4 regions of the Sphingomonas sp. SORGH_AS_0950 genome follow, and region 3 is predicted to be linked to each of the others. Evidence: predicted binding sites of a transcription regulator. Region 3 holds the regulator's gene; each other region holds the start of a gene.
The links. The regulator LexA, encoded in region 3, represses DNA repair genes until DNA is damaged. The targets are predictions, from matches to a motif close to GTTCCNCNCTTGTTCT.
Positions count from the first base shown of each region.

Region 1: uvrA (excinuclease ABC subunit UvrA) is a predicted target of LexA. The motif match lies at 2,156-2,171, and genes of this name have one in related genera.
Region 2: QE385_RS02780 (ATP-dependent helicase) is a predicted target of LexA. The motif match lies at 1,140-1,155, and genes of this name have one in related genera.
Region 4: QE385_RS19495 (ImuA family protein) is a predicted target of LexA. The motif match lies at 1,641-1,656, and genes of this name have one in related genera.

Region 1 covers NZ_JAUTAE010000001.1:3,182,894-3,190,715, reverse strand. Annotated here, with positions in the region: gene uvrA (excinuclease ABC subunit UvrA) at 1-2,148, opposite strand, end outside; gene QE385_RS14255 (S10 family peptidase) at 2,349-3,851, shown strand; gene QE385_RS14250 (DNA methyltransferase) at 4,061-7,396, shown strand; gene QE385_RS14245 (Xaa-Pro peptidase family protein) at 7,448-7,822, shown strand, end outside.
Region 2 covers NZ_JAUTAE010000001.1:685,934-693,755, forward strand. Annotated here, with positions in the region: gene QE385_RS02770 (inorganic phosphate transporter) at 1-514, opposite strand, end outside; gene QE385_RS02775 (UrcA family protein) at 642-950, opposite strand; gene QE385_RS02780 (ATP-dependent helicase) at 1,158-3,470, shown strand; gene QE385_RS02785 (glycine zipper 2TM domain-containing protein) at 3,555-4,115, shown strand; gene QE385_RS02790 (hypothetical protein) at 4,174-4,533, opposite strand; gene QE385_RS02795 (prolyl oligopeptidase family protein) at 4,629-6,743, opposite strand; gene QE385_RS02800 (alpha/beta fold hydrolase) at 6,926-7,750, shown strand; gene QE385_RS02805 (septum formation initiator family protein) at 7,782-7,822, opposite strand, start outside.
Region 3 covers NZ_JAUTAE010000001.1:1,197,944-1,205,765, reverse strand. Annotated here, with positions in the region: gene QE385_RS05055 (sensor histidine kinase KdpD) at 1-1,179, shown strand, start outside; gene QE385_RS05050 (hypothetical protein) at 1,223-1,435, opposite strand; gene QE385_RS05045 (citrate synthase) at 1,439-2,722, opposite strand; gene gltX (glutamate--tRNA ligase) at 2,725-4,161, opposite strand; gene QE385_RS05035 (ComEC/Rec2 family competence protein) at 4,241-6,325, shown strand; gene lexA (transcriptional repressor LexA) at 6,342-7,022, opposite strand; gene glp (gephyrin-like molybdotransferase Glp) at 7,078-7,822, opposite strand, start outside.
Region 4 covers NZ_JAUTAE010000003.1:88,469-96,290, forward strand. Annotated here, with positions in the region: gene QE385_RS19490 (DNA polymerase Y family protein) at 1-945, opposite strand, end outside; gene QE385_RS19495 (ImuA family protein) at 860-1,600, opposite strand; gene QE385_RS19500 (MucR family transcriptional regulator) at 2,632-3,138, opposite strand; one part of gene QE385_RS19505 (IS3 family transposase) at 3,346-4,229, opposite strand; one part of gene QE385_RS19505 (IS3 family transposase) at 4,229-4,553, opposite strand; gene QE385_RS19510 (HU family DNA-binding protein) at 4,881-5,156, shown strand; gene QE385_RS19515 (DMT family transporter) at 5,303-6,199, shown strand; gene QE385_RS19520 (hypothetical protein) at 6,329-6,604, shown strand; gene QE385_RS19525 (hypothetical protein) at 6,855-7,043, shown strand; gene QE385_RS19530 (hypothetical protein) at 7,236-7,822, shown strand, end outside.

The sequences.
Region 1 (7,822 bases), 2.0 Mb from region 3:
CGATCGCGGGGTGCGGCCGATCGGCGACTGGTCGATGTCGATCACCTTGTCGAGATGTTCGAGCCCGCTGATCTTCTCATGCTTGCCTGCCAGGATGCGCGCGCCGTTGAGCGTCCGCGCGGCGGCGGCATAGAGGGTGTCGATGGTGAAGCTCGACTTGCCCGAGCCCGATACGCCGGTGATACAGGTGAAGGTGCCGAGCGGAATGCTCGCGGTCACGCCCTGGAGGTTGTTGGCGGTCGCCTTGTACACGGTCAGCTTCTTGCCCGAGCCCTTGCGGCGCTTGGCGGGCACCGCGATCTCGCGCGTGCCGTTGAGGTAATCGGCGGTGACGCTGGTCTTGGACTTGAGCAATTGCTTCAGCGTGCCGTGCGCGACGATCTGGCCGCCATGCACGCCAGCACCCGGCCCCATGTCGATGACATAATCGGCGGTGCGGATCGCATCCTCGTCATGCTCGACCACCAGCACGGTGTTGCCCAGGTCGCGCAACCGCCGCAGGGTCGCGAGCAGCATGTCGTTGTCGCGCTGGTGAAGTCCGATCGACGGCTCGTCCAGCACGTACAGCACGCCCGAGAGGCCCGAACCGATCTGCGACGCCAGGCGAATCCGCTGGCTCTCGCCACCCGACAGCGTGCCGCTGGTCCGGTCGAGATTCAGGTAATCCAGCCCTACATTGTTGAGGAAGCCCAGCCGCTCGACAATTTCCTTCAGGATCGGCTGCGCGATGGCGCGCTGCTGGTCGGTCAGATGTTCGGGCAGGCCGGTGAAAAACGCCAGCGCGTCCACCACCGACAGGCGGGTCGCATAAGAGATGTCCTGCATCGCGACCTTCACCGCCCGCGCCTCGGGCTTCAGCCGCGCGCCATGGCAGACTTCGCAGGGCTGCGACGACTGATAGTTGGACAGTTCCTCGCGCATCCAGGCGCTCTCGGTCTGGAGCATCCGGCGGTTGAGGTTGCCGATCACGCCCTCGAACGGCTTCTTGACGTCATAGGACTTCTTGCCGTCGATGAAGGTCAGCGTGACCGCCTTGCCCTTGGTGCCATGCAGGATCACCTCCTGCACCTTGGGGTCGAGGTCCTTCCACGGCGTCTCCAGCGAGAAGCCGAACTCACGCGCGAGGCTGCCCAGCACCTGCATATAATAGGGGCTGGGCGGGTTGGACTTGGCCCAGGGCACGACCGCGCCCTTCTTGATCGACAGCTCGTGATTGGGGACGACCAGATCCTCGTCGAAGATCAGCTTCTCGCCCAGGCCGTCACAGGCCGGGCACGCCCCCTGCGGCGCGTTGAACGAGAAGAGGCGCGGCTCGATTTCGGAAATGGTGAAGCCGGAGATCGGGCAGGCGAACTTCTCCGAGAATACGATCCGGCCATCGGGCGCATTGTCGCCCAGCACCGCCGACTTGGGCGTGTGCGGCTCGACCGGATCGGCGGGGTCGACATAGGCAAGCCCGTCGGCCAGCTTCAGCGCGGTCTCGAAACTGTCGGCCAGGCGGGTCGCGATATCCTCGCGCACCACCAAGCGGTCGACCACCACCTCGATGTCGTGCTTGAACTTCTTGTCGAGCGCCGGCGCCTCGTCGATCTCGTAGAGCTGGCCGTCGATGCGGACGCGGGTGAAGCCCGCCTTCTGCCACTCGGCCATTTCCTTGCGATATTCGCCCTTGCGGCCGCGCACCACGGGCGCGAGCAGATAGAGGCGCGTGCCCTCGGGCAGCGTCATCACCCGGTCGACCATCTGGCTGACCGTCTGCGCCGCGATCGGCTCGCCGGTGGCGGGGCTGTAGGGGATGCCGACACGCGCCCAGAGCAGGCGCATATAGTCGTAGATTTCGGTGACCGTCGCCACGGTCGAGCGCGGGTTGCGGCTGGTCGTCTTCTGCTCGATCGAGATGGCGGGCGACAGCCCCTCGATATGGTCGACGTCCGGCTTCTGCATCATCTCCAGGAACTGGCGCGCATAGGCCGACAGCGACTCGACATAGCGGCGCTGCCCCTCGGCATAGATGGTGTCGAACGCGAGGCTGGACTTGCCCGACCCCGACAGGCCGGTGATCACCGTCAGCGTGTCACGGGGAATGTCGATATCGACATCCTTGAGATTGTGCTCGCGCGCGCCGCGGACGGAAATCTTGGTCAGCATGAGGCAGGTTCTACTTCTGTTCCGGAGAGAAGGCCAGAGGCGAGATAGGAAGCGACAGGCCCCATTGCGAGGGGCGGTTTGGGACGGGCTTGCAGGAACGCCGGAGCTTCGCCCATGATCCCTTTGAAAAGCCGGGGGCTTGGCAATTCCCGCGCTTTGCATGATACACTGTCTCATTTCCGAGGGGGAGCGTTTCCATCTTGTCCAAGACCCTGCACCTGTCCGCCCTGTTGCTGTTGGCCGCTCAGACGACGCCTGCGCTGGCGCAAAAGGCCGAGAAGACCGAGACCAAGACCACCGAAACCAAGGACGACGACAGCAAGCGTCCGCCGCTCCCCGCCGACAGGACGATCACGCAAAGCGCGCGGATCGGCGGCCGGGTCGTCACCTACAAGGCGACCGTGGGCACGATCCCGGTGCGCGACGACAAGGGCAAGGAGATCGGGCAGGTCGTCTATACCGCCTATACCGTGCCCGGCGGCGATGTGCGGCGCCCGGTGACCTTCGCGTTCAACGGCGGGCCGGGCGCGTCGTCGGTCTATCTGAACATGGGCGCGGTGGGGCCCAAGCGCGTCCCCTTCGGCGCGCAGGGCGATGCGCCGTCCGACGCGCCGGTCACGACCGACAATCCGAACAGCTGGCTGGACTTCACCGACCTGGTCTTCATCGACCCCATCGGCACCGGCTTCAGCCGCAGCCTGGTGGACGAGGCGGAGACCAAGAAGGCCTTCTACGCCAACGACCCGGACATCAAATATCTGTCCAAGGTCGTCTATGACTGGCTGGTCAAGGAAGGCCGGTTGCGCTCGCCCAAATATGTGATGGGCGAAAGCTATGGCGGCTACCGCGCGCCGCGCATCGCCTATGAGCTTCAGTCGCAGATCGGCGTCGGGGTCAACGGGCTGGTGATGGTGTCGCCCTATCTCGACCCGGCCTCGGGCGACGACGCCACCGCGCTGTCGCCGCTGCCCTGGATGATCGACCTGCCCTCGATGGCGGCGGCCCAGCTGGAGCGGCAGGGCAAGCTGACCCCCGAGGCGATGGCGGGCGTCGAGGCCTATGCGCGCGGCGATTACCTGCGCGACCTGATGCGCGGGCGGTCGGACACCCAGGCGGTCGACCGGCTGGTCAGCCGCGTCACCGAGCTGACCGGCCTCGACCCCGCGCTGGTCCGCCGGCTGGGCGGGCGGATCGATACGCGGACGTACTTGCGCGAGATTCACCGCAACGATTCGACGATCGGCAGCATCTACGACTCGAACGTCACCGCCTTCGACCCCTTCCCCTGGTCGTCGCAGCAGCGGTCCAACGACCCGCTGCTCGACTCGCTGATCGCGCCGACGACCAGCGCGATGGTCGATTTCGTGACGCGCGAAGTGGGCTGGAAGACCGACGCGCGCTATCATGCGCTGTCCTATGAGGTGAACAGCGCCTGGGATCGCGGCAAGCCCGACGACACCCCCGTCACCGACCTGCGCAAGGCGATCGCCAACGATCCCAAGATGAAGGTGATGATCGTCCATGGCTGGGACGACCTGTCCTGCCCCTATTTCGCGTCGCGGCTGATCGTCGACCAGATGCCGAGCTATGGCGTGGCGCAGCGGGTGCATCTGAACGTCTATCCGGGCGGGCACATGTTCTACAGCCGCACCGACAGCGGCGCGGCGTTCCGGCGCGATGCGATGGCGATGTACGGGGGATAAGTCTTGCATCCATTGTCGATGCTTTTGACCGATCCCGACAGCCGTTCACGCTGAGCGAAGTCGAAGCGCACGCCAGGCGGGTTCCCGATTCCCTTGGCCTTCGACTGCGCTCAGGCTGAACGGAGCGAGGGATTGGGCGAAACCGGTTCCAACTTTGCTTTGCCCTTTTGAAATCCTCTCGATGATCCCCATCGGGAGGATTTCAACTTATGGCGAGCCCGGCGGCGATCGAGGCGTTCATTCGGCGCTGGCAGGCGTGCGAAGGCGGGGCGGAGCGCGCCAATTATGCGCTGTTCCTGACCGAGCTGTGCGCGATCCTCGGCGTCGCCCCGCCTGAGCCCGCCCATGCCACCAGCGCCCGCAACGACTATGTCTTCGAGCGCGCGGTCATCCTGCCCGGTGACGAGGACCGGCGCGGGCGGATCGACCTCTACAAGCGCGGCTGCTTCGTGCTGGAGGCCAAGCAGAGCCGCGAGGGCCTGGGCGCGAAATCGCTCGCCGCCGAAGGTCCGCTGCTCCCCGGCCTGCTCCCCGGCCTGCTCCCCGATGGGGCGGGCGCCGCGCCCCGGTCGCGGCAATGGGACATATTGATGCGCCGCGCGCGCGAACAGGCCGAGCAATATGCCCGCGCGCTACCCGTCGATCATGGCTGGCCGCCCTTCCTGATCGTGGTCGATGTCGGCCGGGTGATCGAGCTGTTCGCCGACTTTTCGGGCCAGGGGAAGCATTACAAGCAATTCCCCGACCGCGCCCGCTTCCGCATCGCGCTGGACGATCTGCGCCGCGAGGAGGTGCGCCAGCGGCTGGCGGCGATCTGGGACGCGCCGCATTCGCTGGACCCGACCCGTCATGCCGCCGCCGTCACCCGCGACGTGGCGACTCGGCTGGCCAGCATCTCCAGGCTGCTGGAGGAGCGCGGGCATGATCCGGAGGGGGTGGCGCTGTTCCTGATGCGCTGCCTGTTCACCATGTTCGCCGAGCATAGCGGACTGCTGCCCGCCGGGGGTTTTGTCACCCTGTTGTCGGACGCGCGCGAGCGACCCGATGCCTTCGTGCCCTGGATCGAGGATCTGTGGCATTCGATGGACCGGGGCGGCGAGGCCAATGTGCTGCGCTGCGCGGTGCGGCGGTTCAATGGCGGGCTGTTCCACACCGCCGACGCCCTGCCCCTCAACCGCGAGGAGATTGGCGAGCTGCTCGCCGCCGCCAAGCGCGACTGGCGCGATGTCGAGCCCGCCATCTTCGGCACGCTGCTCGAACAGGCGCTCGATCCGGCGCAGCGGCGGCGGCTGGGCGCGCATTACACGCCGCGCGCCTATGTCGAGCGGCTGGTGACCGCGACCGTCATCGCCCCCTTGCGCGACGACTGGGCGCAGGTGCTGAGCGCGATGGAGAATGAACGCGCCGACAATCCCCGCGCCGCCGTGCAGCGGGTGCGCGATTTCCACCGGCGGCTGGCGGCGATCCGCGTCCTGGACCCCGCCTGCGGGACCGGCAATTTCCTCTATGTCACGCTCGAGCTGATGAAGCGGCTGGAGGGCGAGGTGCTGGAGGTGCTGGCCGAGCTGTCGGGCGAGGAGATACTGCACCTCGATACCGAGACGGTCCACCCGCGCAATTTCCACGGGATCGAGGTCAACGCCCGCGCCGCCGCCATCGCGCAGCTGGTGCTGTGGCTGGGCTATATCCGCTGGCAGTTGCGCAATGGCGGGCAGGTGTCCGACCCGGTGCTGGAGGATGTCCAGTCGATCGTCACCGCCGACGCGCTGCTCACCCCCACGGGCCAGCGGACGCCCTGGCCGGAGGCGGAGTTCATCGTCGGCAACCCGCCCTTCATCGGCGGCAAGGACCTGCGCGGGCGCTTGCCCGAGGGCATGGCGGAGGCACTGTGGCGCGCCTATCCCAAAATGCCGCGCGCCGCCGATTACGTCCTCTATTGGTGGGACCGCGCCGCGCAGGCGCTGGCGGTGCGGGATACGCCGCTGATCCGCTTCGGCTTCGTCACGACCAATTCGATCACCCAGACCTTCGGCCGCCGGGTCATCGCCCGCGCGCTGGAGGGTACGCCGCCGCTCTCGATCCTGCTGGCGATCCCCGACCATCCCTGGACCAAGGCAACGCCCGATGCCGCGATGGTGCGGATCGCGATGACGGTCATGGGGCGCGGCACGGTCGACGGCCGACGCCTGCGCATCGCCGGGGAGAGCGGGCTGGACAGCGACACGCCCGACATCCGCTTCGCCGAGACGGTCGGGCGGATCAATGCGGACCTGTCGGTGGGAACGGACGTGACCCAGGCCCGGCCATTGCTCGCAAACCAATGGCTATGTTCGCCCGGCGTGAAACTCCACGGCGCGGGCTTCATCGTGTCCTCGGCCGAGGCGGAGATGCTGGGGCTCGGCCGCCGCGAGGGGCTGGAACGACATATCCGCCCCTATTGCCACGGCCGCGACCTGACCGCGCGGACGCGCGGGGCCATGGTGATCGACCTGCTGGGCCTGTCCGAAGCCGAGGTGCGCCAGCGCTTTCCCGAGGTCTATGGCCATGTGCTGCGGAGCGTGAAGCCCGAGCGCGACGACAATGCACGGGCGACCTATCGCAACCAATGGTGGCTGTTCGGCGAACCCCGCCGCGAGCTGCGCCCCGCGCTCGACGGCTTGTCGCGCTATATCGCGACCGTCGAGACGGCCAAGCATCGCATCTTCCAGTTCCTGCCCGCCGACACCCTGCCCGACAACATGCTGGTCTGCGTCGCCACCGAGGATGCCTTTCATCTTGGCGTCCTGTCGTCCTCGGCGAGCCTGGCATGGACCTATGCCAATTGCGGGCTGATGGGCGTCGCGAAATTCGAGCAGGGCCATCGCTATACCAAGACGCAAGTCTTCGACCCCTTCCCCTTCCCCGATGCCAGCGACCCCGCCCGCCGGGTCATCGCCGACCTCGCCGAGGAACTCGACGCCACGCGCAAGCGCATCCTGGCCGAGACGCCCGACCTGACCCTGACCGGCCTGTACAATCTGCGTCACCGGCTGGTCGCGGGGGACAGGCTGACCGCCGGGGACGAAGCGCTTCGCCGCCGGGGATCGGTCGACCTGATCGCGCGGCTGCACGACCAGATCGATGCCGCCGTCATCGCCGCCTATGGCTGGCCCGCCGCGATCCCGGCGGCGGAGAGGGTCGCGCGGCTGGTCGCGCTCAACGCGCAGCGCCGGGCGGACGAGCGCGCCGGCCATGTCCTGTGGCTGCGTCCCGACTTCCAGAGCCGCCGCGCGGGCGCGACCCCGCTCGGCCCGACCGAACGCGCGCTGCCGCTCGCCGAGCCTGCCGCGACCAAACCCAGCTTTCCGCGCGACCTTGGCGGGCGGATCGCCAGCGTCTTCGCGCTGCTCGGCACCGACCGCCCCTTGTCCGCCGCCGCCATCGCCCGCCATTTCGCGCAAGGCCGCCAGGTCGAGCGCGCGGTCGTCGCCGCGCTTCAGGGCGCGGTGCGGCTGGGCTATGTCGCGCAGGGGCCGGAGGGCTATCGCCTGCGCCGGGTGGCATGAGTCGCCGATCCACGCTAGAGCCGCAACCGTATACGAAACGGAGCGAGTGACATGGCAGGGATGATCGGCGGATCGACGGCGGAGCGCGAACTGGCGGAGCTGTCGCCCTGGGCCAACCCCGCGCCGCCGATCGATGCCGCCGAACGCGCCCGCCGGATCGCGCGCGCCCGCGCGCTGATGGCCGAGACGGGCGCCGATGCACTGCTGATCGGCGCGGGGGCGTCCTTGCGCTATTTCACCGGCGTCGCGTGGGGGCCGACCGAGCGGCTGGTCGCGATGCTGCTTCCCGTCGCGGGCGATCCGATCTTCATCTGCCCCGGTTTCGAACTGGGCTCGTTCGAGGCGAGCCTCGCCATCCCCGCCACCGACATCCGCCTGTGGGAAGAGGATGAAAGCCCCTCCGCGCTGGTCGCCGATGCGCTGGCG
Region 2 (7,822 bases), 510 kb from region 3:
GGCTGGACGAATTGGGCAGCCCCACCGCCCAGGTCGCCAGATTCCAGATCACCGCCGCCAGTAGCAGCGCGAAGATCATCGCGAACCCGCCCGCCGATCCGACATGCAGCATCAGGTCGATCGGCAGCAGGGTGATGATCGAATAGGCGACCGCGCCGGTGGAGGTGACGACGCCCAGGAAGTTGAAGAAACCCGACCATATGACGGCCACCGGCGCGGGCAGCGAATGGGTATAGATCACCGTCGCCACCGCATTGGCGGTATCGTGGAAGCCGTTGACGAACTCGAACCCCAACGCGATCAGCAGGGCCAGGCCCAGAAAGGCGAAGACACCGACCGCCATCGGCTCGCCGACCCGCGCCGTATCGCTCAGGATGCTGACCCCCGCATAGGCCAGGCCGCCGACGATCAGCGCGAGGAAAATCCACCGCCCCGACGGATGCAGCGACGCATCGAGCTTCGGTCCACGAATGCGAGATTCGGATTCCCCGCCGGCAAGCGCATAAGGTGTCATGATAAACGTCCGTTGCGCCACGGAGGTGACGTTTTTATGACGCCGGGCCCGCGAGCCGTGGCGAATGCCATGCCGGTATGCGGCGGGACGTCCTCGTGCGACGTCCCGCCCTATCCCGGACAGGCCCTTATCGCGTGCTGGCCAGCATGACGGGGGCGGCAAGCAGCGCGGCGACCTTCACGGCGGCGTCGGCCTGCATCTCCGCGCGGCACCGCGCCACGCCTTCGTTCTGCGCCAGATCATTGGTCATGGGTCCGCATGCGATCGCCGCCGCGCGGCGAATGCGGGCGTCGAGCATCGCCCGGTGATCGGGTCGATGGAGATCGAGATCGGCGTGACGGACCTTGATGCTGACCGGTTCGCGCACCTGCGCCTCGACGGAGGCGCCGGACAGGAAAAACGAGGCCGCAAGGGCGACGGCAAAGATCTTGCTCATGGGAAGCTCCTGCATGGGGTCGTGCCCGTCACGGCGGCGTCGGTGTTTCCACCCCGTCGCTCGTCGGCACGCACCGCCCCTAGGCCACCCGCATGTCGGTTTCGGGTCGGGCGTGGGACGCCCGTGTGACATATCCCGCTATGACACAGCATCGCCATCGAACGACCGAAGGTTGCCCCGGCGGCCAACGTTCCCTAACTGTTCGCGATGACCGTCGCTCCCTCCGCCGATCCCGCCCGGATTTCCACCGGACAACTGGCCGATTACCCCTATCTGCGCACGCTGAACCCGGCACAGCGTGAGGCGGTGCTGACCACCGATGGCCCGGTCCTGGTGCTGGCGGGCGCGGGCACGGGCAAGACGGCGGCGCTGACCGCGCGGCTGGCGCATCTGCTCTACACCCGCAAGGCCTGGCCTTCCGAAATCCTGTCCGTCACCTTCACGAACAAGGCCGCACGCGAGATGCGGGAACGCGTCGGGCGGCTGGTCGGCGATGCCGTCGAGGGGATGCCATGGCTGGGCACCTTCCATGCCATCGGTGCCAAGATGCTGCGCCGCCATGCCGAGCTGGTCGGGCTCCAGTCGAACTTCACCATCCTCGACACCGACGACCAGCTCCGCCTGCTCAAGCAGCTGATCGTCGCGGCCGATATCGACGAGAAGCGTTTCCCGGCGCGGGCGCTCGGCGGGCTGATCGACGAGTGGAAGAACAAGGGGCTGGTCCCCGGCGACATCGATGCGGGCGAGGCCGAACGCTATGCCAATGGCCGCGGGGCCGAGCTGTATCGCCAGTATCAGGACCGGCTGCGCAGCGTGAACGCTTGCGACTTCGGCGATCTGCTGCTCCACATGCTGACCATCCTGAAGACGCATCGCGATGTGCTGGAGCATTATCAGCAGCGTTTCCGCTATATCATGGTGGACGAATATCAGGACACCAACAGCGTCCAGTATCTCTGGCTGCGGCTGCTGGCGCAGGCGCGCAAGAATATCGCGTGCGTCGGCGACGACGACCAGTCCATCTATTCCTGGCGCGGCGCGCAGGTGGAGAATATCCTGCGCTTCGAACGCGACTTCCCCGGTGCCAAGGTCATCCGGCTGGAACAGAATTACCGTTCGACCCCGCATATCCTGGGGGCGGCGTCGGGCGTGATCGCCAATAATGGCGGACGGCTGGGCAAGACGCTGTGGACCGAACTCGACGTGGGCGAAAAGGTCCGCGTGCTGGGCGTATGGGACGGCCCCGAAGAGGCCCGGCGCGTCGGCGAGGAGATCGAGGCGGCGCGGCGATCCGGCACCTCCTATGGCGATATCGCGATCCTGGTCCGCGCCTCGCACCAGACGCGCGAGTTCGAGGATCGCTTCATCGCGATCGGCCTGCCCTACCGGATCGTCGGCGGCTTCCGCTTTTACGAGCGTGCCGAAATCCGCGATGCGCTGGCCTATCTGCGGGTGGTCAACCAGCCATCGGACGATCTGGCGTTCGAGCGGATCGTCAACGTTCCCAAGCGCGGGCTGGGCGACAAGGCGCTGGCCAAGATCCATCAATTGGCGCGGGCCGAGGGCCTGCCGCTGACCCTGGCCTCGGCGCGTATCCTCGACACCGACGAACTGACCCCGCAGGCACGGCGGAGCCTGGGCAATCTGATCGGGGACATCGCCCGGTGGCGCGACATGGCCCGCGACCTGCCGCACCCCGAACTTGCCCGACAACTACTGGACGAGAGCGGCTATACCGCCATGTACCAGAACGAGAAGTCGGCGGAGGCGGCCGGGCGGCTGGAGAACCTGTCCGAACTCGTCCGCGCGATGGAGGATTACGAGTCGCTCGGCGCGTTTCTGGAGCATGTGTCGCTGGTCATGGAACGCGATGGCGACCAGCGCGAGCCCGAGGTGACGATCATGACGATCCACGCCGCCAAGGGGCTGGAGTTCGACACCGTCTTCCTCGCGGGCTGGGAGGAAGGGCTGTTCCCCTCGCAGCGCGCGATCGATGAAGGCGGCACGCGCAGCCTGGAGGAGGAGCGGCGCCTCGCCTATGTCGCGATCACCCGCGCGCGGCGCAAGGCGGTGATCCTGCATGCGGCCAACCGCCGCATCTATGGCCAATGGACCTCCAGCCTGCCGAGCCGCTTCGTCGGCGAGCTGCCGCCCGAGCATATCGACAGCGAGACGAGCATGACCGGCGGCGAAAGCCTGTGGCGCGCCAACTGGTCCGAACATGCCGACCCCTTCGCCAATGTGGCGCGGGGGACGGGGCGCGGGCCGGGATGGCAGCGGGCGGCGACCAGCCAGAACGCGACGCCGACGCGACCCGCGCGGATCGTCGAGTCGCGCGCGCCCTCGGTCGGGCTGGGGCAAAAGGGCCGGGACGACCTGGCCGTGGGCGACCGGGTCTTTCACCAGAAATTCGGATATGGGGCGATCGCCGCGATCGAGGGAAACAAGCTGGAGATCGATTTCGAACAGGCGGGGCGCAAGCGGGTGATGGACAGCTTCGTCACCAAAAGCGTCGCCTGATCCGGGGGCGTCGTTCAGGAACCATATCGATTCGTAGCCGTATCGGTCGCATCGCCCGATTGTCCGGGCGCTGGAGGATAACCGATGGGCTTTCGCCGCCTGGCCACCGTCGCGATCACGACGGCCGTCACCCTGACCGCCATTCCCGCCACGGCACAGACCGCCGCCGACGATGCGCGCTTCCGCGCGGCACAGGCGCGGTTCGACCGGGAGTATCAGATCTATCGCCAGGAGGCCGAGCTGTATCTGTCGCGGCGGGAACGTGGCGGATATGACGACGGCTATGACCGCCCCGCCCCGCCGCCGCCCGGCGGTCCCGGCGGCTATCGTGTCGCCCCGTCGATCCCGGCGGATGGCTATGCCAATGGCGAACCCTATTACGACCCGGTCGGCGATTATCGGGACGGCCCGCAATATCGCGAGCGTGTGCTGCAACCGCAGGACCGCGTCTATGCGGGCACCGACGGCCGCTATTATTGCCGCCGGTCGGACGGCACGACCGGCCTGATCATCGGCGGCGCGGCGGGCGGCATATTGGGCAATCTGGTCGGCGGGCGAAGCAGCACGATCGCGACGCTGCTGGGCGCGGCCGGCGGTGCGCTGGCCGGGCGGTCGATCGAGCAGAACCAGGTCCGCTGCCGCTGATCCGATATTTGGGGGCGGTCGGGAACACCAGGCCGCCCCGGATTTCAGCGATACCCGATCAGGCGGGATCGACCATCATGAGGGCGCAGTTCCTGTACTTCTCCGCATCCCGCTCGAACAGCGCGCTGGCGGGGAAGCGGCGCGGGGTCAGGCGCAGCGAGCCCAGGCCCGCCAGCTTGAACGTCCCCATCTTTTCCTCGCGCGGCGGCTTGCCGTCCCGCTCGACGGTTGTGGCATCGACGTACAACTCGTCATGCCGCGTGTAGATCACATGGGGCGCCAACACCACTTCGCCGCGATTATACATGGCGGACACCGCCTGCATCTTCACAATGGCTTCGAAGATGATCGCAGGAGCGCCCGCCGCCGGCTCAGCCGGACGGCGCTCGGTCGTCGTCATATCGGTCATGCCCTGCATTTGCCCGTCCTGCCGCAACGCAGCAAGAGCAATTACGCCGCAATCGCCCATCGAAAAAGGGCGCGAGCGAACGGCATGCGCTCGCGCCCCCTGGTTCACTTCGCCGGGCCCATCAGTTTCTGGGCGAAATAGACCATCTGCTGGGCATTGAGCCGGGCGCCCTGCGCGATGTCGGCGTCGCCCGAATGGCCACCTGCCATATCCTCGTAGAAGAGATAGGGGATGCCATATTCACCCAGCCGCGCCGCGAACTTGCGGGCATGTTGCGGCCCGACCCGATCGTCCTTGGTGGTCGTCCAGATATAGGGCTCGGGATAGGCGACGCCCTTGCGGATATTGGCATAGGGCGAGATCTTGCGCAGGAACGTGGCCTCTTCGGGCACGTCGATCGAGCCATATTCGTCCTTCCACGAATCACCCGCCGCGATCTTCTGATAGCGGACCATGTCGAGCAGCGGCACCTGGATCGTCACCGCCTTCCACAGTTCGGGATGCTGGGTCAACTCGACCCCCATCAGCAGGCCGCCGTTCGAGCCGCCATAGATGCCCAGCTTCTGCGGGCTGGTGATATGCCGCGCGAACAGGTCCTTGGCGACCGAGGCGAAGTCGTCATAGATGATCTGCCGCTTGGTCTTGCGGCCCGCGTCATGCCATTTCGGCCCGAACTCGCCACCACCCCGGATATTGGCGAGCACGAACGCCCCGCCGCGCTCGGTCCAGATCTTGCCGGTCGACCCCAGATAATAGGGCAGCCGCGCAATCTCGAACCCGCCATAGGCGGTCATCAGCGTCGGCGTGGTGCCGTCCAGCTTCGCGCCCTTGGGCAGGACGACGAAATAGGGGATTTTGGTGCCGTCGGTCGACACCGCCTCATATTGATGGACCGTCGCGCCGGTCGCGTCAAACCGGGCGGGCAGCGTCTTGAGCACCTGCGGCGCGGAGGGTTTCGCCGCGTCGAAGCGCGACAGGACGGTCGGGGTCGTGAAGCCCGAGGTGGACAGATAGACGATGTCCGACCGGTCGCTCGTGCTGGCCACGTCGACGGTCATATTGTCGGGCACCTGCACCGCCGATGACGCCCAGCCGGTGGCGGTGGGCGCAAAGACGCTCGCCCGGCCCCGGACATTGTCGATATAGGTGATAACCACGCGGTCCTTCGTGGTCGACACGCCCTCCACCGCCTGACGCTCGGTCGGGGTGAACAGCGCGCGCGGGGTGATCCTGCCCGCCTCCAGCTCGGACAGCGGCGCCCAGACGACCGAACCTGCCGGGAACGAGCCCCATGCGTCGCTGGTCTGGAAGATCACGCGGCCATCGACCATTCCGGCGGGGAAGGCGCGCGCGGGCATGGCGATCGCCTTGGCCCCGCCCTGCGGCGTCCAGAACAGCTTGTCGCCACCGAAAAAGGTTCGCCGCCGCTCGATCACGACCGCGCGGTGGCCCTGGGCATCGGTCAGCACACCCGCATAGGTGCCCAGCTCGTCCGACGGCTCGCCCCGGAAGATCTCGGTCGCCTGCGACAGCGGCTGTCCGCGCCGGACCATCTTCACGACGAAGGGATAGCTCGACTTGGTCAGCGTCCCCTGCCCCCAATCGCGGCTGACCAGCAGCGTGTCCTTGTCCAGCCATGCCACGCCCTGCTTCGAGGTCGACAGGCGGAAACCATCGGGTACGAAGCCGCCGGTCGCCATGTCGAACTCGCGATATTCGATCGCATCCTCGCCGCCCTCCGACAGCGCGACCAGGCAGAGTCTTTCCTCGGGGCTGAGGCAGCTGACGCCCTTCCACACCCATTTCTTGCCCTCGGCCTTGCTCAGCGCATCCAGGTCGAGCAGCGTCGTCCAGCGGGGATTGGCGGTGGCGTAATCGGCCTCGGTCGTCCAGCGCCACAGCCCCTGGGGGTGATCGGTGTCGCGCCAGAAGTTGACGATGCGGCCATACATCTGGCCCGGCATCGGAATGCGATCCTTCGCCGAGGCGATGGCCAGCGCTTCCTGGTAGAAGGTCTGATAGCGCGGATCATTCTGCAACCGGGGCAGTGTCTTGGCATTTTCGGCCTCGACCCAGGACAGCGCCTTGGCGCCGTCCTTCTCCTCCAGCCAGATATAGGGGTCATTCTCCGTCATCGTGCTCATCTGGGCCATCGCCGGGGCCCCCGCAACCTGTGTCGCCAGCATCGATCCGGCCAGCATCCACCGCCATCCCCGCATTCGTCATGCTCCATATCCTGAATGGGGGCGAATGTGACTTCATCACCCGCCGCTGGCAATGCGTTACGTTCCGAAAAATCGCACGCGGTCCGCATGGCACTGATGGTGGCATGGCGACGGAACGGTGGCTCGGGCGGCCCGTTCCCCCTTCCGCTTACCACAAGAACGTCAAGGAGTTGGCGATGCCTTATGTGAAGACGCGTGACGGGACCGACATCTATGTCAAGGACTGGGGCGAAGGCCGTCCGGTCGTCCTCATCCATGGCTGGCCGCTGTCAGCCGACATGTGGGACACGCAGATGATGGGGCTGGCCGAAGCCGGTTTCCGCGCCATCGCCTATGATCGGCGCGGCTTTGGTCGTTCGGGCCAGCCCTGGTCGGGTTACGACTATGACACGCTGTCGGACGATCTGGCCGATGTGCTGGAGGCGACGGGCGCGCAGGATGCCGCGCTGATCGGCTTTTCGATGGGTGGCGGCGAGGTGGCCCGCTATATGAGCCGCCACGACGGCAAGGGCGTGATCGCCGCCGGGCTGATCGCGTCGGTCGTTCCCTATATGCCCAAGACCGACGACAATCCGCAGGGCACCGACCAGTCGGTGTTCGACCAGATCGCCCAGGGCCTGCGCGACGACCGCGCGCATTTCCTGCGCCACACCTTCTTCAAGCAGTTCTTCGGCGTGGGCTATATCTCCAGCCCGGTCAGCGACGAGGTGCTCGATTGGGCGACCAGCGTTGCGATGCAGGCGGGGCTGAAGCCCACGCTGGCCTGTGCCGAGGCCTTCAGCCAGACCGATTTCCGACCCGACCTGCCCGCCTTCCGCGTGCCGACATTGGTCGTCCATGGCACCGGCGACCAGACCGTGCCGATCGATCCGGCGGGCCGCGCGGCGGCGGCGGGTATCTCCGGATCGCAGCTGGTCGAATATGACGGCGCGCCGCACGGGCTCAACGTCACCCATGCCGATCGCCTGACCGGCGACCTGCTGACCTTCCTGGGTCGATAATGGAAAAGGGCGGCCCCTGGCGGGGTCGCCCTTATTTCAGCGGGACGATCACCTCGTCCGGATGCGCGACGT
Region 3 (7,822 bases):
CGGCTGGGCGTGGCGGTGTCGCGCCGGGTCGTCGTTGCCGATGACGAGGGCGATCTCGACCTCTGGGTCCAGGCCCGGCCAGAGACGGGGCAGATCCGGCTGAGCGTCAGTGGCTGGCGCGACCGGGCGGCGTGGAAGCCGCGCGCGACGCCTCCCGATTATGCGACGGCGGGTGCCGACTTCCGCTGGGAAACCGACGCCGCGCTGCGCCTGACATTCCTTTCGCCCGAAGCCGGCCTGCATCATGGCATCGACGCCACCGCGCTGCTGGGGCGTCCGCTCAGCGCGCTGTTCGCCTTCGATACCGGCGAGGCGGGGCTGTTCAACGAGGCGGCCCCGCTCGACGGACGGGGCGCGCGGCTGGTGCCGACCGATGCGGCGGTCCGGCTGTCGGCGGCGGTGCGCCATGACGGGATGGGCGGCATAGCGGGGCTGATCGGCGCGACCTATCTGGTCGATCCGGAGGGTGGGGACGAGGATCCGGCCGCCATGCTGGGCGATCCGCCGCTGACCGAGAGCTTCACCGCCGGGCTGGACCGAGCGCTGCGTACGCCGCTGGCGCGGATCGTCGCCAATGCCGACAGCATCGCCGCACGGGCGGACGGGCCGATCGCGGCCGATTATGCCGAATATGCCAGCGATATCGCGCATGCCGGTCGGCATCTGCTCGGGCTGGTCGACAATCTGGTCGAGTTGCAGGCGGTCGAGCAGCCCGATTTCACGCTGCCCGCCACGCCGATGGACCTGGCCGACGTCGCCCGCCGGGCGGCCGGGCTGCTCGCGGTTCGCGCCGATGCGGCGGGGGTCCGGGTGCGCCGCCCCGATCCGGCGGAGACCATGCCCGCGACCGGCGATTTCGGCCGTTCGCTCCAGATCCTGATCAACCTGATCGGCAACGCGCTGCGCTATTCGCCGGAAGGCGGCGAGGTGGTCATCGGCGTCACGCGCGAGGAGGAATGGGCGCTGGTCCGCGTCACCGACCAGGGCAAGGGGATCGCCCCCGAGGATCAGCGGCGCATCTTCGAGAAGTTCGAGCGGGTCGACCCGTCCGAGCCCGGCGGCAACGGCCTGGGCCTCTACATCGCGCGCCGTCTGGCGCGCGCGATGGGGGGCGATCTGAGCGTCGAGAGCGTGCCGGGCGAGGGCGCGACCTTCACCTTCGGGCTGCGCGCCCAATAAAAAGGGCTCCCGAAGGAGCCCTTTTCCTGTCGTCGCGATCCGTTCAGCGCCGCCGCCGGGGCAGCCTTCGCGCGATCAGGATCATCAGCAATCCCGCCACCGCGACAAAGGCCCCGCGATCGGCCCACTGGCCCTGGCCGAGCATGAAGCTCTGTTCGGGCCAGTGGATATAGCCCAGCCCCTGACCGATCCATAAAAGCCCGGTCAGCGTCAGCATGACACCGATGGCGATCAGGATCGGCCGGAACCGGTTCATGGCTTAGCGCTGCTCGACCGGAACGTACGAACGCTGCGTCGGGCCGGTGTACAGCTGACGCGGACGGCCGATCTTCTGGTCGGGGTCGGTGATCATCTCGTTCCACTGCGCGACCCAGCCGACGGTGCGGGCGAGCGCGAACAGAACGGTGAACATCTCGGTCGGGAAGCCGATCGCCGACAGGATCACGCCCGAATAGAAGTCGACGTTCGGGAACAGCTTCTTCTCGACGAAATAATCGTCGCTCAGCGCGATCTCTTCGAGGCGGAGCGCCGTCTCGAACAGCGGATCATTGACCTTCAGCGCGTCGAACACTTCGCGCACGGTCTTCTGCATCACGGTCGCGCGCGGGTCGTAATTCTTGTACACGCGGTGACCGAAGCCCATCAGGCGGAACGGATCGTTCTTGTCCTTGGCGCGCGCGATGAACTCGGGGATGCGATCGGGCGTGCCGATCTCGCGCAGCATGTTGAGCGCGGCTTCGTTCGCGCCGCCATGCGCCGGACCCCAGAGGCAGGCGATACCCGCCGCGATGCAGGCGAACGGATTGGCGCCCGACGAGCCCGCCAGACGAACGGTCGAGGTCGAGGCGTTCTGCTCGTGATCGGCGTGCAGGATGAAGATGCGGTCCATCGCCTTTTCGACGGCCGGGTTCACTTCATAGGGCTCGGCGGGGACGCCGAAGGTCATGCGCAGGAAGTTGCCGGTGTAGGACAGCGAGTTGTCCGGGTACAGGAAGGGCTGGCCCACGCTGTACTTGTACGCCATCGCCGCGATCGTCGGAATCTTGGCGATCAGGCGGTGCGAGGCGATGGTGCGCTGCACCGGGTCATGGATGTCGGTCGAGTCGTGATAGAAGGCCGACAGCGCGCCGACCACGCCGCACATGATCGCCATCGGGTGCGCGTCGCGGCGGAAGCCACGGAAGAACGCCGCCAGCTGCTCATGCACCATGGTGTGGCGCGTGATGGTGTTGGTGAAGCCCGACAGCTCGTCCTGGTTCGGCAGTTCGCCGTTCAGCAGCAGATAGGCGACTTCCATGAAGCTGCTATTCTCGGCCAGCTCGCCGATCGGATAGCCGCGATGGAGCAGCACGCCCTCGTCGCCGTCGATATAGGTCAGCTCCGACCGGCACGAGGCGGTCGAGGTGAAGCCGGGGTCATAGGTGAACGCGCCGGTCTGCGCATAGAGCTTGCGGATATCGACCACGTCCGGGCCGATCGAACCCGACATGACCGGATAGTCGAACTCTTTGCCTGCGATGTTGAATTTCGCGGTGTCGCTCATGCTCAATTATCCTTCCTATCTGCGGTCATCTGGTCCGCGATCCGACCCAGGCTTTCCTCACGGCCCAACAGGCTGAGCACGTCGAAGATCCCCGGTGACGTCTTGCGTCCGGTCAAGGCAGCGCGGAGCGGCTGAGCGACCTGGCCGAGCTTGACGCCCTCTGCCTCGGCCACCTTGCGTACCGCGTCTTCCAAAAGCTCCGTATCCCAGTTGTGCACCGCGTCAAGCGCGGTGTGTACGGAAAAGAGAATGTGCCGTGCCTTTTCATCGAGAAGACCGGCGGCGGCATCATCCATGGTCAACGGACGGGTCGCGAAAAGGAACCGCGCGCCATCGGCCAATTCGTTCAGATTGGTGGCGCGCGGCTTCAGCGAGGGCATGGCGGCGGTCAGCAGCGCGACGTCCTCCACGCCCATGCGGCCCGCGGTCAGCGCGGCGAGGCGCGCGTCGTCGGCCTCGCGGATATAATGGCCGTTGAGATTTTCCAGCTTCTTCAGGTCGAAGCGCGATGGCGCCTTGCCCACGGCGGCGAGGTCGAACCACTTCACCGCTTCGTCCCGCGTGATGATCTCGGCATCGCCATGACCCCAGCCCAGGCGGAGCAGATAATTGTCGAGTGCTTCCGGAAGGATGCCCATCTCGTCGCGATACGCCTCGATCCCGACCGCGCCGTGACGCTTGGACAGCTTGGCGCCGTCCGATCCGTGGATCAGCGGGATATGCGCATAGATCGGTTCGGCCCAGCCCATCGCCTTGTAGATGGGAAGCTGGCGGAAGGCGTTGTTGAGGTGATCGTCGCCGCGGATCACATGGGTCACGCCCATGTCATGGTCGTCGACCACCACCGCCAGCATATAGGTCGGCGTGCCGTCCGAACGGAGCAGGACCAGATCGTCCAGCTCGGCATTCTGCACGGTGACGCTGCCCTGCACCCGGTCCTCGATCGTGACCGCCCCTTCGCGCGGGGCGCGCAGGCGGACGACGAAGGGCTGGCCCTCGGGCGCGGTCGCGGGATCGGCGTCGCGCCAGGGCGAGCGGATGCGCAGGGGCTGCTTGGCGGCCTGCGCGGCCTCGCGCTGGGCGGCGATCTCGTCCTGCGTCATGTAGCAGCGATAGGCATGGCCCTTGGCCATCATCTCGCGCGCCACCTCGGCATGGCGGTCGGCGCGGGCGAACTGGAACACCGCCTCGCCGTCCCAGTCCAGGCCCAGCCAGCGCATCCCGTCCAGGATCGCGTCGATCGCAGGCTGGGTCGAGCGGGCGCGGTCGGTATCCTCGATGCGCAGCAGGAACTTGCCGCCATTCGCCTTGGCGAACAGCCAGTTGAACAGCGCGGTGCGCGCGCCGCCGATATGGAGGAAGCCGGTCGGCGAGGGCGCGAAGCGGGTGACCACTTCGCCGGCGGCCGACCCGGTGGCGATATCATCTGTTGCGCTCAACCGCGCATACTCCCAATCATGAATTTCGATGGCCTATTCAGCCGCCGCAGCCCCTAGCATCAAGCGCGGCCCTCGCCAAATGCCGCGCTGGACGGCGTTGGAACTTTGGGCGGAACGCGAGCGGACGCAGCTGGCGCTGTGGATGCCGGTGGCCTGGGGGCTGGGCATCGCCTTGTGGTTCGTCCTGCCCGATCCGCGCGGCTGGGCGGCGCTGATCTGTGTGGCGGGCGGGGTCGGGCTGGCGGCGTTCACCCTGTCCGGGGGCGGCCGCGTGACGCGCGCTATCGGCATGGCTGCGCTGCTGGTCGGCGGCGGCGCGGCGCTGGCCTGGGCGCGGGCCGAGTCGGTGGCGGCGCCGGTCCTGGCCCGCCCGGTGCTCGCGACCATGACGGGCGCGGTGGAGGGCGTCGACCGGCTGGCGGCGCGCGGGCTGATGCGGCTGATGCTGCGACCGTTAGAGGCCAGCGTCGGGCGCGGGCGGGCGATCATGCTGCCGCCCCATGTCCGGGTGTCGCTGCCCATCGAGGATGTCCCGGGCGGTCTGGGGCGTGGGGCGATCATCCGCCTGCGCGCGCGACTCATGCCGCCCGCCGGACCGATTGCGCGCGGCGGCCATGACTTTGCCCGTGCCGCCTGGTTTCAGGGGATCGGCGCGACGGGGCGCGGCTTCGCGCCGGTCGAGGTCTTGCGGCCATCGAGCCGGGGAGAGGGGCTTCGCCAGCGGCTGTCTTCCCATATTTTCGCGCGGATCGAAGGGAGTGCGGGCGGTATCGCAGCCGCGCTCGCAACCGGCGATGTCGGCGGTATTGGCGAGGCGGATGCCGAGGCGATGCGTCGGGCGGGTCTCGCGCATCTCCTGTCGGTCAGCGGGCTGCACATCACGGCGGTGGTCGGGATCGTCATGGTCCTGACGATCCGGCTGCTCGCGCTCTGGCCATGGCTGGCGCTGCGCGTGCGGTTGCCGCTGGTCGGGGCGCTGGCGGGCGCGGTCGCGGCGATCGGCTATACCGCGCTGACGGGGGCGGAGGTGCCGACGATCCGGTCCTGTGTCGCCGCCATGCTGGTGCTGGCGGCGCTGGCGCTGGGACGCGAGGCGATGACGCTGCGGCTGGTCGCGGCGGGGGCGTTCATCGTGCTGCTCTTCCGGCCCGAGGCCCTGATGGGGGCGAGTTTCCAGCTGTCCTTCGCGGCGATTACCGCCATCGTCGCGCTGCACGAACATCCCGCCATGCGGCGCTGGTTCGGCCCGCACCCCGACTGGCGCTGGTCGGCGGCGCGGCAGCTGGGGGCGTTGCTCGTCACCGGGCTGGTGGTCGAGGCGGCGCTGATGCCGATCGCCATCTATCATTTCCACAAGGCGGGGCTGTACGGTGCCTTTGCCAATATCGTCGCCATTCCCTGGACGACCTTTGTCGCGATGCCGCTGGAGATGCTGGCGCTGCTGCTCGATCCCGTGGGGCTGGGCGCGCCCTTTTGGTGGCTGCTCGGCCATGCGCTGGGGGCGCTGCTCTGGCTGGCGCGGCAGGTGGCGGCGATGCCGGGGGCGGTGATGGCGCTGCCGGTCGCGCCGAACGGGGCTTTCGCCGTGACGATCCTTGGCGGACTCTGGGTGGCGCTGTGGCGGACGCGGTGGCGATGGCTGGGCGTGCCGGGCGTGGCGATCGGCGTGATCGCCATGCTGGCCGCGCCCTTGCCCGACCTGATCGTGACCGGCGACGGTCGCCATGCCGCGATCCGCACCGGCGGCGGCATGGCGCTGCTGCGGGAGCGGGCGGGGGATTATGTCCGCAATGCGCTATCCGAAATCGGCGGCAGCGACGATGCACCGCTTGCGCTGGTCGACCAGGCGGAGGCGCGGTGCGGCGCCGATATCTGCCTGACCCGGATCATGCGGGACGGGCGCGTCTGGCGGGTGGCGGCGACCCGGAGCGGCTATGCGCTGCCCTGGGCCAGCCTGATCGCGCTGTGCGACCGCGTCGACATCATGATCGCCGACCGGCGGCTGCCCGAGGCGTGTCGCCCGCGCTGGTTGAAACTCGATGCCCTCGCCTTGCGCCGCAGCGGCGGCGTGACGATCCAGCTGTCGGGGCCCGTGGCCGAAACCGCGCGGATGCCGGGGGACCGGCACCCCTGGATCGTGGCGAGCGAGGCGCGTGGACGCTGACCCGCTCGCCCCCTTATCAATCGTAGCGGCGCAGAATGCCCGACAGCTTGCCCTGCACCCGCACCTGGGCGGGCGCGTAACGCTGCGGATCATAGGCGCGGTTGGCGGGGTCGAGCCGGATCATCGAGCCTTCGCGACGGAAATATTTCAGCGTCGCCTCCGCCTCGTCGATCAGCGCAACGACGATCTGGCCGTCGCGGGCAATGTCGGTGCGGCGGATCAGCGCATAGTCGCCGTCGAGGATACCCGCCTCGACCATCGAATCGCCCGACACCTCCAGCGCATAATGCTCGCCCGTGCCGAGCAGGGCAGCGGGGACGGCCAGGGTCGAGCTGCCCTCGAACGCCTCGATCGGGACACCTGCGGCGATACGGCCGTGCAGGGGAATCTCGACCACGTCATTGGCGGGCTCGGCGACCGGCTTCGCGGCGGGCGGGCGCGCATCGGCCGCGCTGGCGGCGGCGGCCACCGGCTTTTCCGGCCGATCGGGCATCCGCAGCACCTCCAAAGCGCGGGCGCGATTGGGCAGGCGGCGGATGAAGTTGCGTTCCTCCAGCGCGGAGATCAGGCGGTGGACACCCGATTTGGACTTGAGGTCCAGCGCCTCCTTCATCTCCTCGAAGGAGGGCGAGACGCCGGTTTCCCGCAAACGGTCGTTGATGAAGCAGACAAGCTCATGCTGCTTTGCGGTGAGCATCGCGATCCTCCGTCCAGAACAGACGTGGAACTTATATGGAACGGAAAGGCTTGCGTCAAGCGAGCATCAGGATTTCCGCCGAGTCGCCCGCACGGGCCGGGGGCGCGTGCGGCGGGCGGATCACCAGGCATGTCGAACGCGCCAGGGTCAGCAGCATCGAGCTGTCCTGGATGGCCGCCGCATGGATGCGCCCGTCGATCATCGCGGCGCGCAGATAGTCGATGCGCGGACCGTTGGCGGGCAGATCCTCACCCAGAATGGCGGGGATCGCGCTGGGGAAGGGATCGCCCGCGCCCGCCATATGCGCGACCAGCGGCTTGACGAAGAGGATCGCGGTGACGAAGGCCGACACCGGATTGCCGGGCAGGCCCAGCACGACCATGTCGTTCAGCCGCCCCGCCATCATCGGCTTGCCGGGGCGGAGCGCGATCCGCCAGAAATCGATGCTGCCGCCCGCCGCCTTCAGCGCGGGCTGGACCAGATCATGGTCCCCCACCGATGCGCCGCCGGTCGTGACCAGCAGATCGGCCGCGACCCCAGCAAAGGCATCGCGCAGCCGTTCCAGATTGTCGGGCAATATGCCCAGGTCGATGATCTCGACGGGCAGGTCGGCGAGCAAAGCGGCCAACATCACGCCGTTCGACTCCGGCAGTGCGTCGGCATCCCCCTGTCCAGGGGGCACGAGTTCGTCGCCGGTCGCGGCGATCGCGATCCGGACGCGCGGGCGGACGGGCAGGGTGCCATGGCCGCCGGTCGCCGCCGCCGCGATCCGCGCGGGCGTCAGCCGCTGCCCGGCGGCG
Region 4 (7,822 bases), on a different contig from region 3:
CGCCTGGTCAAGCCGAGTGATCGCCGCCAGGCCGAGCCGGCGCGCCAGCGGTCCCCGTGCAACCGGCAGCAGATCAGCGACCGTCTCGAATCCGAACCGTTTGGCTGCGCTCAGCGCGCTTGGTTCCAGACGCAGCGCCGCGATCGGCAGAGGTGCGATCGCGCCGGCGGTTGCGCCTGGCGCGACGTGGATGCAATCGCTCCGACCAAATCGCGCAAGGGCATGCGCCGCGCCCCCGGTATCTGCCACGGCAGCCCGGGCAGTGAACCCGGCGCGTCGGCAGAAGGCGAGGAGTCGCTGGCAGAAGCGCTCCTCCCCGCCGTGGAGGTGGGCGCAGCCGGTGAGATCGATCCAGAGGCCGTCACTGGGCGTGACCGCGGCGATCGGCGACCACCGGCGCACTGCCAGTAGCGCAAGCCGGTCGAGCAGCGCGGCGTCGGCCTCCGGCTCAGCCGGGCGGAAGTCGAGATCGGACACCAGCGCGCGGGCGTGGGTCGCTGCCATCCCTGGGTGGATGCCAAGCGCGCGCGCGCCCTCACAGGCGGCCACCACCTCTTCGCGTCGACCGGATTTGCCGATCAGCGCGAGCGGCGCGTGATCGAGCGGTGCCATCTCCGGAACGCTCATGCGCTGTATGGGCGCTGTCGCCTTGTAAGGATGGCTTGCTGCTTCCGACCGTCGACCAAGCTCGCGCATGGGTGGCTGTGCATGCGTCGGCAGCATCGCGATCTGCGCCGCGACATCGGCGCGGGAGCGCAGACCTTCGCGCGCCCAGCGTGCGCCCGGCCGCCACCCGCCGCCCCGCGGCACCGAACAGGCACCGGGGTTGTCGTCGATCGGCAGCTCGAGGGCGGCCCGCTCAAGCCGCGACGATGCGGACCGCTCCGCCCGTCTCAGCCGCTCCACGGCCAAGTTCGGCAGGAACAGCGAGACGACCCGTCTCATCGCTACCCTCCACAATTAGGGAGAAGTCCCCTCCCCCACGCTGTCGGACGCATTCTACAAACCATCGCGCCCGTCCTACGCCCGCGACGTCGAGCCGCTCGGACGGCGCGGCTCCGATCCGCCAGCGGGTCCACGCGGCAGACGGTTCGGCCAACGGATCCTCGTTGCGGCTCCGCCTGCGCCGAAGCAACAGGATCGGCAGGTCAGCCTCCGCCGCGACGAGCTGGAGGCGACGGGTCGCAACCATAGACACCTTGCTCGCCTCCGCGACGATCGCTGACGGCGTTCCGTCGCGCACCGCGTCTTCGACGACGGCAAGCAGAGCTGCATCATCGCGCGGCTGCGCGTGGATGACCCTCGCGGCCGGCAGCCCCGCCTGTTCGAGGGCCGGCGCATAAAGATCCGTCCTGCCGCTCACCCAAAGAACGGGACCGCCGATATGTGCCGCTTCCCGCGCCGCGATGCCGGCCAGGAACAACGTCGTTGCGGCATCGTCGACCAGCGCGCTGCTGCGAGCTGTCGCCTCGTGCAGCGCACCCGATCGCAACCCCCCGGCACCGAGCCGTGTGTCGATCGCATCGATGCCGAAAGGCGTGATACGATAATCCGCGATCGGCATCACGATCGTCCGGAGCTGGGCGATGGTCGCAGGCATGGTGCGAGGGAAGACAGACATAACCTGGAAGACTCAATGTGTTCCCTTTATGTTCCGTATTTTGGTGGCAATCGTCAATCGGATTTTGGATGGGATTCTAGGGGTGTATCGTCCAGTCTCGTGAATCAATGGCGGCGCATTGTCGCGCGGCCAGCATGTGCTGGCATGCGGCACATGATCAAATCGGTGCCCTCTGCCAGGATAGGCGCCGCAATCCGACAGGGGAGCATATCTCCTGCCCGCCTGCCCTGGCGATTGGTTACGTCTCGCGGCTTAGGTGTTTAGTCCCGGCCTCTGCTGGACCGTATTGATGACGAACCGCTCGGGCTCTGACGTTCGCATCAGTGCCTGTTCGCTATCGCTGATTGGAGCGGGTGTCAGGACAAGGTATCCCCCGATATGCCTAAGATGGAACGGGAGTTGTACAAATCATCAACAGAAAGTGAATTTACCCCTTTCGCCTTTCTATAAATTGACTCATAAAATTCCAATGCCGATCCGCTCCGAAAACCGTTGGCTCTATCCGATCGACTGGCAGCAGCTGTCGGATCGCATTCGGTTCGACCGGGCGAAATCTCGCTGTGAACGATGCGCCCGGCCCCATCTGCGCCTGGTTCCGCACTTGGGCGACGGTCGATGGTGGGACGCCGACCTTCAATGTTGGCGTTCCGCGCGAGGCAAGCGCGTCACAGTCCGTTATGTCGATATCGCTGCGGTACGGACGACTTATGTCGTCCTGGCCTGTGCGCATCTGGATCATGACCCAGGTCACAACTGGCCTGCCAATTTGGCGGCCTTATGCCAACGATGCCATATGCTGCACGACGCGGCGGAACATCGTTGGCAAAGGTGGTGGAACAACTTCAGGCGCCGCGCCCTTCGCGACCTCTACGAAGACCCTCGTCTGGCACGCAAACGGCTTGGACAGGCGCGATACAGGGCGAGGTTGAGAGGCACAGGCTGAAGAGGTCCGCACCGTAATCAGGTGTAACCGGCGGGCGTACCTCGTTGAAGGCCGCCCGCTAGCTCCGTTATTCTCCGGACAGATGGGCCGCAGCGGCACTTTTGGCGGCCTTCACGCCCTTGGGCTTTGCGGGTACCTTGCTGCCGGGCTTGCGGCCCAGACCGATCTTCTTGGCCATCGCGCGACGGCTTTCCGAATAGCTCTCGGCGACCATTGGATAGTCCGCCTTCAGATTGTAGCGCTCGCGATATTGCTCGGGCGTAAGCCCATGGGTTGCCAAATGGCGGCGCAAGGTCTTGTAGGGCTTGCCATCGATCATCGAGACGATGTGATCCCTCGAGGCCAGCGACTTCCGCACCGACACTGCTGGGGTGTATTCGATAGTATCGACCGCCTCCCCTCCCGAAGGTGCGCTACCGCCAGCCAGCTGTAGAATGGCGCTGTGCATGCTGCCCAGGAAAGCCGGAACCTGCTCCGCGTCTATCCGGGTGTTGGGGTTGCCCAGCCAGGCAATGGTCAGTTCGGTCGCGAGTTCGACAGCCTGTGCAGTGTCGGTGATGTTTTCGTCAGCCATGTTTTGTCCAGATGGGAGTGTCAGGAGCTTTACGGTGCTGCTCGGTCTATTGAACCGTTGACGGCCATGCCACAGCACGCGTCTTGCAGCAGCAACGGGTGCAAATCGTCAAGACATTATTTTCCTGATAAGTCTTATCGCTCAACTAATCATATGGTGAGGCGGAACGTATCGCCGCTGATCTGCCCCCCGTTTCACCGGACGGATTTAAGCGGTTGCAAAAACCAGTGCGCGATGTTCGCGCGGCGAACGCATTTTGAGCCCTGAATGCGGGTGGTTGTCGTTGTAGTCCTCGATCCACCCGGCCAGCGATGTCAACGCGTTGAGTGCATTGGGGAGCGGCGAGACGCGGACGTAATCGCGTTTGAGGGTATGCACGAAGGCCTCGGAGATGCCGTTGGATTGCGGGCTTCGGACAGGCGTGAAGCAGGGCTTGAGCCCGAGTTGCCGGGCAAAGGTCCGCGTTTCGCGGGCGGTATAGGCCGAGCCGTTATCGGACAGCATCTCGACCGGCGTGGTCGTACGTACAGCGCCGAAGCGGGTTTCCACGGCTTCCAGCATGATGTCGCGCACGTCCGAGCCACTGATGCCGGTATTGGCGACCGCACGCCAGGCGATGATCTCGCGGTCATGGGCGTCGATGATGAAGGCGCCGCGCACGACCTCGCCGTTCCAGCAGGTGAACTCAAAGCCGTCCGAGCACCAGCGTAGGTTCGAGCGGATCGTCACCACGACGCCGTCATGGCCATAGTCGGCCCGCTCGGTATAGCGCCGCGCCAGCAGCAGGCGGTCCGCCGCCATGATGCGATAGACACGCTTGTGGTTGACCGGCGCCGATCCTTCGGCGCGTTGCTGTCGATTGAGGACCGCCGCGATGCGGCGGTAGCCATATGTTGGCCGCTGCGCGGCGATCTGGCGAATGCGCGGCAGCAAATCCGCATCCTCGGCCTTCGTGTACGCCCCGCGAGCCTTGGTGCTGCCGCCCAGGCAGTCGTACACCGTCGAGCGCCCGACGCCCAGCGTGCTGGCGACCAGGCTCACCGGATAGTCTCCGGCAACGGCGAGTGCATGAGCAAGCTCGCTTTTTTTGGGCGCGAGCGCTCCATCGCCTCCTTCAGGATCTCGACCTCCAGCGTCTTGCGGCCGAGCTGGCGCTCCAGTTCACGGATGCGGTTGTCCATCTCGCGGACCTGGCGGTTGCTGGTCACCTCGTCGTCGCCAGCCACCGCTACGCTCCCGCCTTCCAGCATTAGCCGCCGCCAGCGGTACAACAGGTTCGGCGCCACGCCGTTGCGGCGCGCCACCACCGAGATGCTCTCGCGACCATCGAGCGTTTCCTCGACGATCCTCAGCTTCTCGGGCGTGCTCCAGTGACGGCGACGACCGCCGTCGGTGATGATCTCGGACACGGACATAAGCCTATGCTTAGGGGATAGCCCCAAGCCTCCTTCTTAGGCTTGAATCCGTCCGGTCGAAATGGGGGCCAGCTCAGCCGCTTTATTTCATATCCATATGATCGCCTCTGCCCTTTGACCGGGGTATTTAGCACCCCGCGCAGGCAATCGGTGCCCTTTGGAAATGATTGGTTGTTCGAATTATTGAGCCACTTAGGGCGGCTCCCCGTCGGCTCGCTCGACCTCTACAAAACTCCTGATGTGGCCCCATTCCATCTGCAGGATAGTGGATGGCAAAACCTTCATGCTTGGCGATATGGAAGCACCTTCACCACATGGGAGTCTGACATGAATAACGCCGACCTCGCCGACCGCATCGCCGGTAGCCACGACATCGGCAAGGCTGATGCACGCAAGCTCGTCGACGGTGTATTTGCCGCTATTGTCGAGGCAGCCACAGCTGGAGACGAGATTGCCATCAATGGCTTTGGCAAGTTCAAGGTCAAAGACAGCCCTGCCCGCGAGGGCCGCAATCCCGCCACTGGCGAGGCCATTCAGATCGCGGCCGCCAAGAAGCTGGCCTTTACGCCTGCCAAGGCCGTTAAGGACAAGCTCAACGGCTGATCGCCTGTCGCCCCGCACGCACGTCGAGCGGGGCGATGTTGGCATTCCCGGCCGTTCGCTCCCCGTTTCCGGCTCTGCAATAGCGGACGTTAGATCATCGGGCACCGCCTATCGCCAAAAGCCGCGAAATGCGGCAACGACACGGTATGAACCGTCTCGCCTTTCTTGCCCTCACTCTGGCGGGACTTGCCTGGGGGCTCGGCTTTCCGCTCGGCAAGTTGGCCCTGCGCGAACTCGACCCGGCGCATATGGTGCTGCTCCGCTTCTTCGTTGCCAGCATCGTCGCTTGTCCGTTCGCCCTTGCCACCAAGGAAGCAAGAGCGCTTTTCCGTTCGCCGCCGGTTCTGCTTGCGGGCGCGCTTTACGGATTAGCCTTCGTAATCCAATTCGAGGGGTTGGCCGGGGTTACCGTCACTCTCGCGGCCCTGCTGGTCGGAGCGATGCCCGCGCTGATCGCAGGCTCGGCATATCTGATCGGCGAACGGGTCACGCGTGCCTCGTGGATCGGCGTCGTCGCAGCGACGGGTGGCGCGACTTTGATCGCTGGCAAGCCTGGCGGCGCCGGCACTGCGATCGGGATCGCACTTTCATTGGTATCGCTCCTGATCTTCCTGGCGTGGCTTCTGGCGCTGAAGCGCGTGCCTGTGACGCGATCGGCGATGGCTGTGCCTGCGGTCACATTGGTCGTGGCGACGCTCACCGTGCTGCCGATCGCGCTGCTGCTCCATGGTGCGCCCCCACTCGCGCTGAGCCCGGTCGCCTGGAGCGGGATCATCGGGCAGGGTATTCTCTCAACCTTCTTTGCCACGGCCGCATGGCAGTATGGCGCGGCCCGCGTCGATAGCGCCAGTGCAGGCGTGTTCATAAACATCGAGCCGTTGATCGGTGCCGCGCTCGGCATCGGCCTGTTCGGTGATCCGGTGGGATGGCCAGTCCTGCTGGGCGGAATGCTGATTGTGGTCGGCAGCATTGTCGTCGTTCGCGGCGAGCGCCCCAACGCCAGTCACGCAGCGGACGCTACGCATGGTCTGTCGATGGACTAGGTTATGGTGACCCACAATCGGTCATTCAGACCGCCATCCCCGCTCCCCAACTCCTGCCATTCATTCATCTTCTAAATCGGGTTCGAAGGCCTAGGTACTTTAGATGCCAACACGGCGAGATTTGGGACTTTGCTGACGTTCGCCTGCGGCGTGCCGAACGGCGGCTCGTTGTCGAAGCCGACGTTCAAAGTTCGTGTGACCGGCACCTCGGAACGTCAGAAGCCGGGCCGGATGCAGACTGTCAGCTCTTGGTCAGGCGATCAGCGAAAGCAGACGCTGACTGATCAGCCGATGCCGACGGCCAGATATGGGCCGCTAGCCGCCTGTCTGCACAGCGGTACTGAAAGCCGAAAGGCCGCCGATCGAATGCCGCCCCAGAAGCCGCCTGTCGGCAAAGCGCTCTGAATTTGGTCACGCAGCTTAGCTTGACGCGGTTGCACGGTCCAAATGGCAGGGGGCAGCGCGGCGCGCTGCGGCGCGCGACGATGGCAGCGTCAGCGTCAGCTCGAGCTGCGGCAGCATTTCGGGGGAATAAAGATCGAGATCAACCGATCGGCAGGACACGAAGCGCGGTGACCGACGGCTGGCATTTTTCGGCCCCGGGCAATTGCTCTGGGGCCGGGTCGCGTTGAGGTAAGGCTGGGAGGACACGACCGTGCGCGCAGCCTATCAGCGGCAGCTCGACCATTATGCTGTGATCGGCGAGATACTCGCGATCGGTAATCTCAAACGCATGGTGCACGAAGGGAAAGACGAGCATGAGCTCAAGTCCGATCTGTCGGGCGGGCGGACGCCACCGCTGACACCAGCCGCGCGCAAGGTCGCGAAGCGCCAGCGGCCTTAAGGGTCTGTCCCCCGCCCGACGCGGCATACGCCGAGACCCGGCACGGGGCTTGGTAGCGCGGACAGCAGGCCAGCACCACGAAGCGGCGGTCGCGCGACACTGTGTCGCGCGAGGCGTACTAATCCATCCGATCTGGACTTAAACTGGGCGATCGGCTCGCGTACCTTACCCTCGACGCCTATTTCTGCGCCCATGACCGACCAATTCTCGCGCGGCCGCTCCGATCGGATGGTGGCTTACTACACGCAGTATCGCACCGCGCTCGACACTGTGCCAACCGGTGGCACTTTCATGCCCTATCGCTGGTGGACGCTGCCCGATTCCATGACCATGATCTGGATGCCTTACAGCCAGATGCTCGACGAGTACGCGACCGACCTTTCGAACATCATCAACGCGCTCACGCACAATGTTGCACGGCTGCGTGCGTGGGACGACGTGATGCAGGGCCTTGGCGACGACGAGCAATTCGAGCTCAGCCACGAATTCATCGACACGCTCGGCACGGTTGCGCTCGGCCAGCCTTATGCGATCAAGTCACGCTTCACCTTGGCGGTCGGCCATCTCAGCCATCAGGCGAACCAGGCAAAGGACATGGCGGGCTGGAAGGACGAATTTCCGACCAAGAATCTCTATCTCAACGATATCGAGCCGTTCGGTGCGCCGTGGCGCAAATACCGTGCTTTCAAGCTCAAGCTCGAACCCTTGGCGGGGAGCGCGTTCAAGGAGGCGACCGACGATTTTCGCAACGCCTATAACCACGGCTTCTCGTCGCGCTT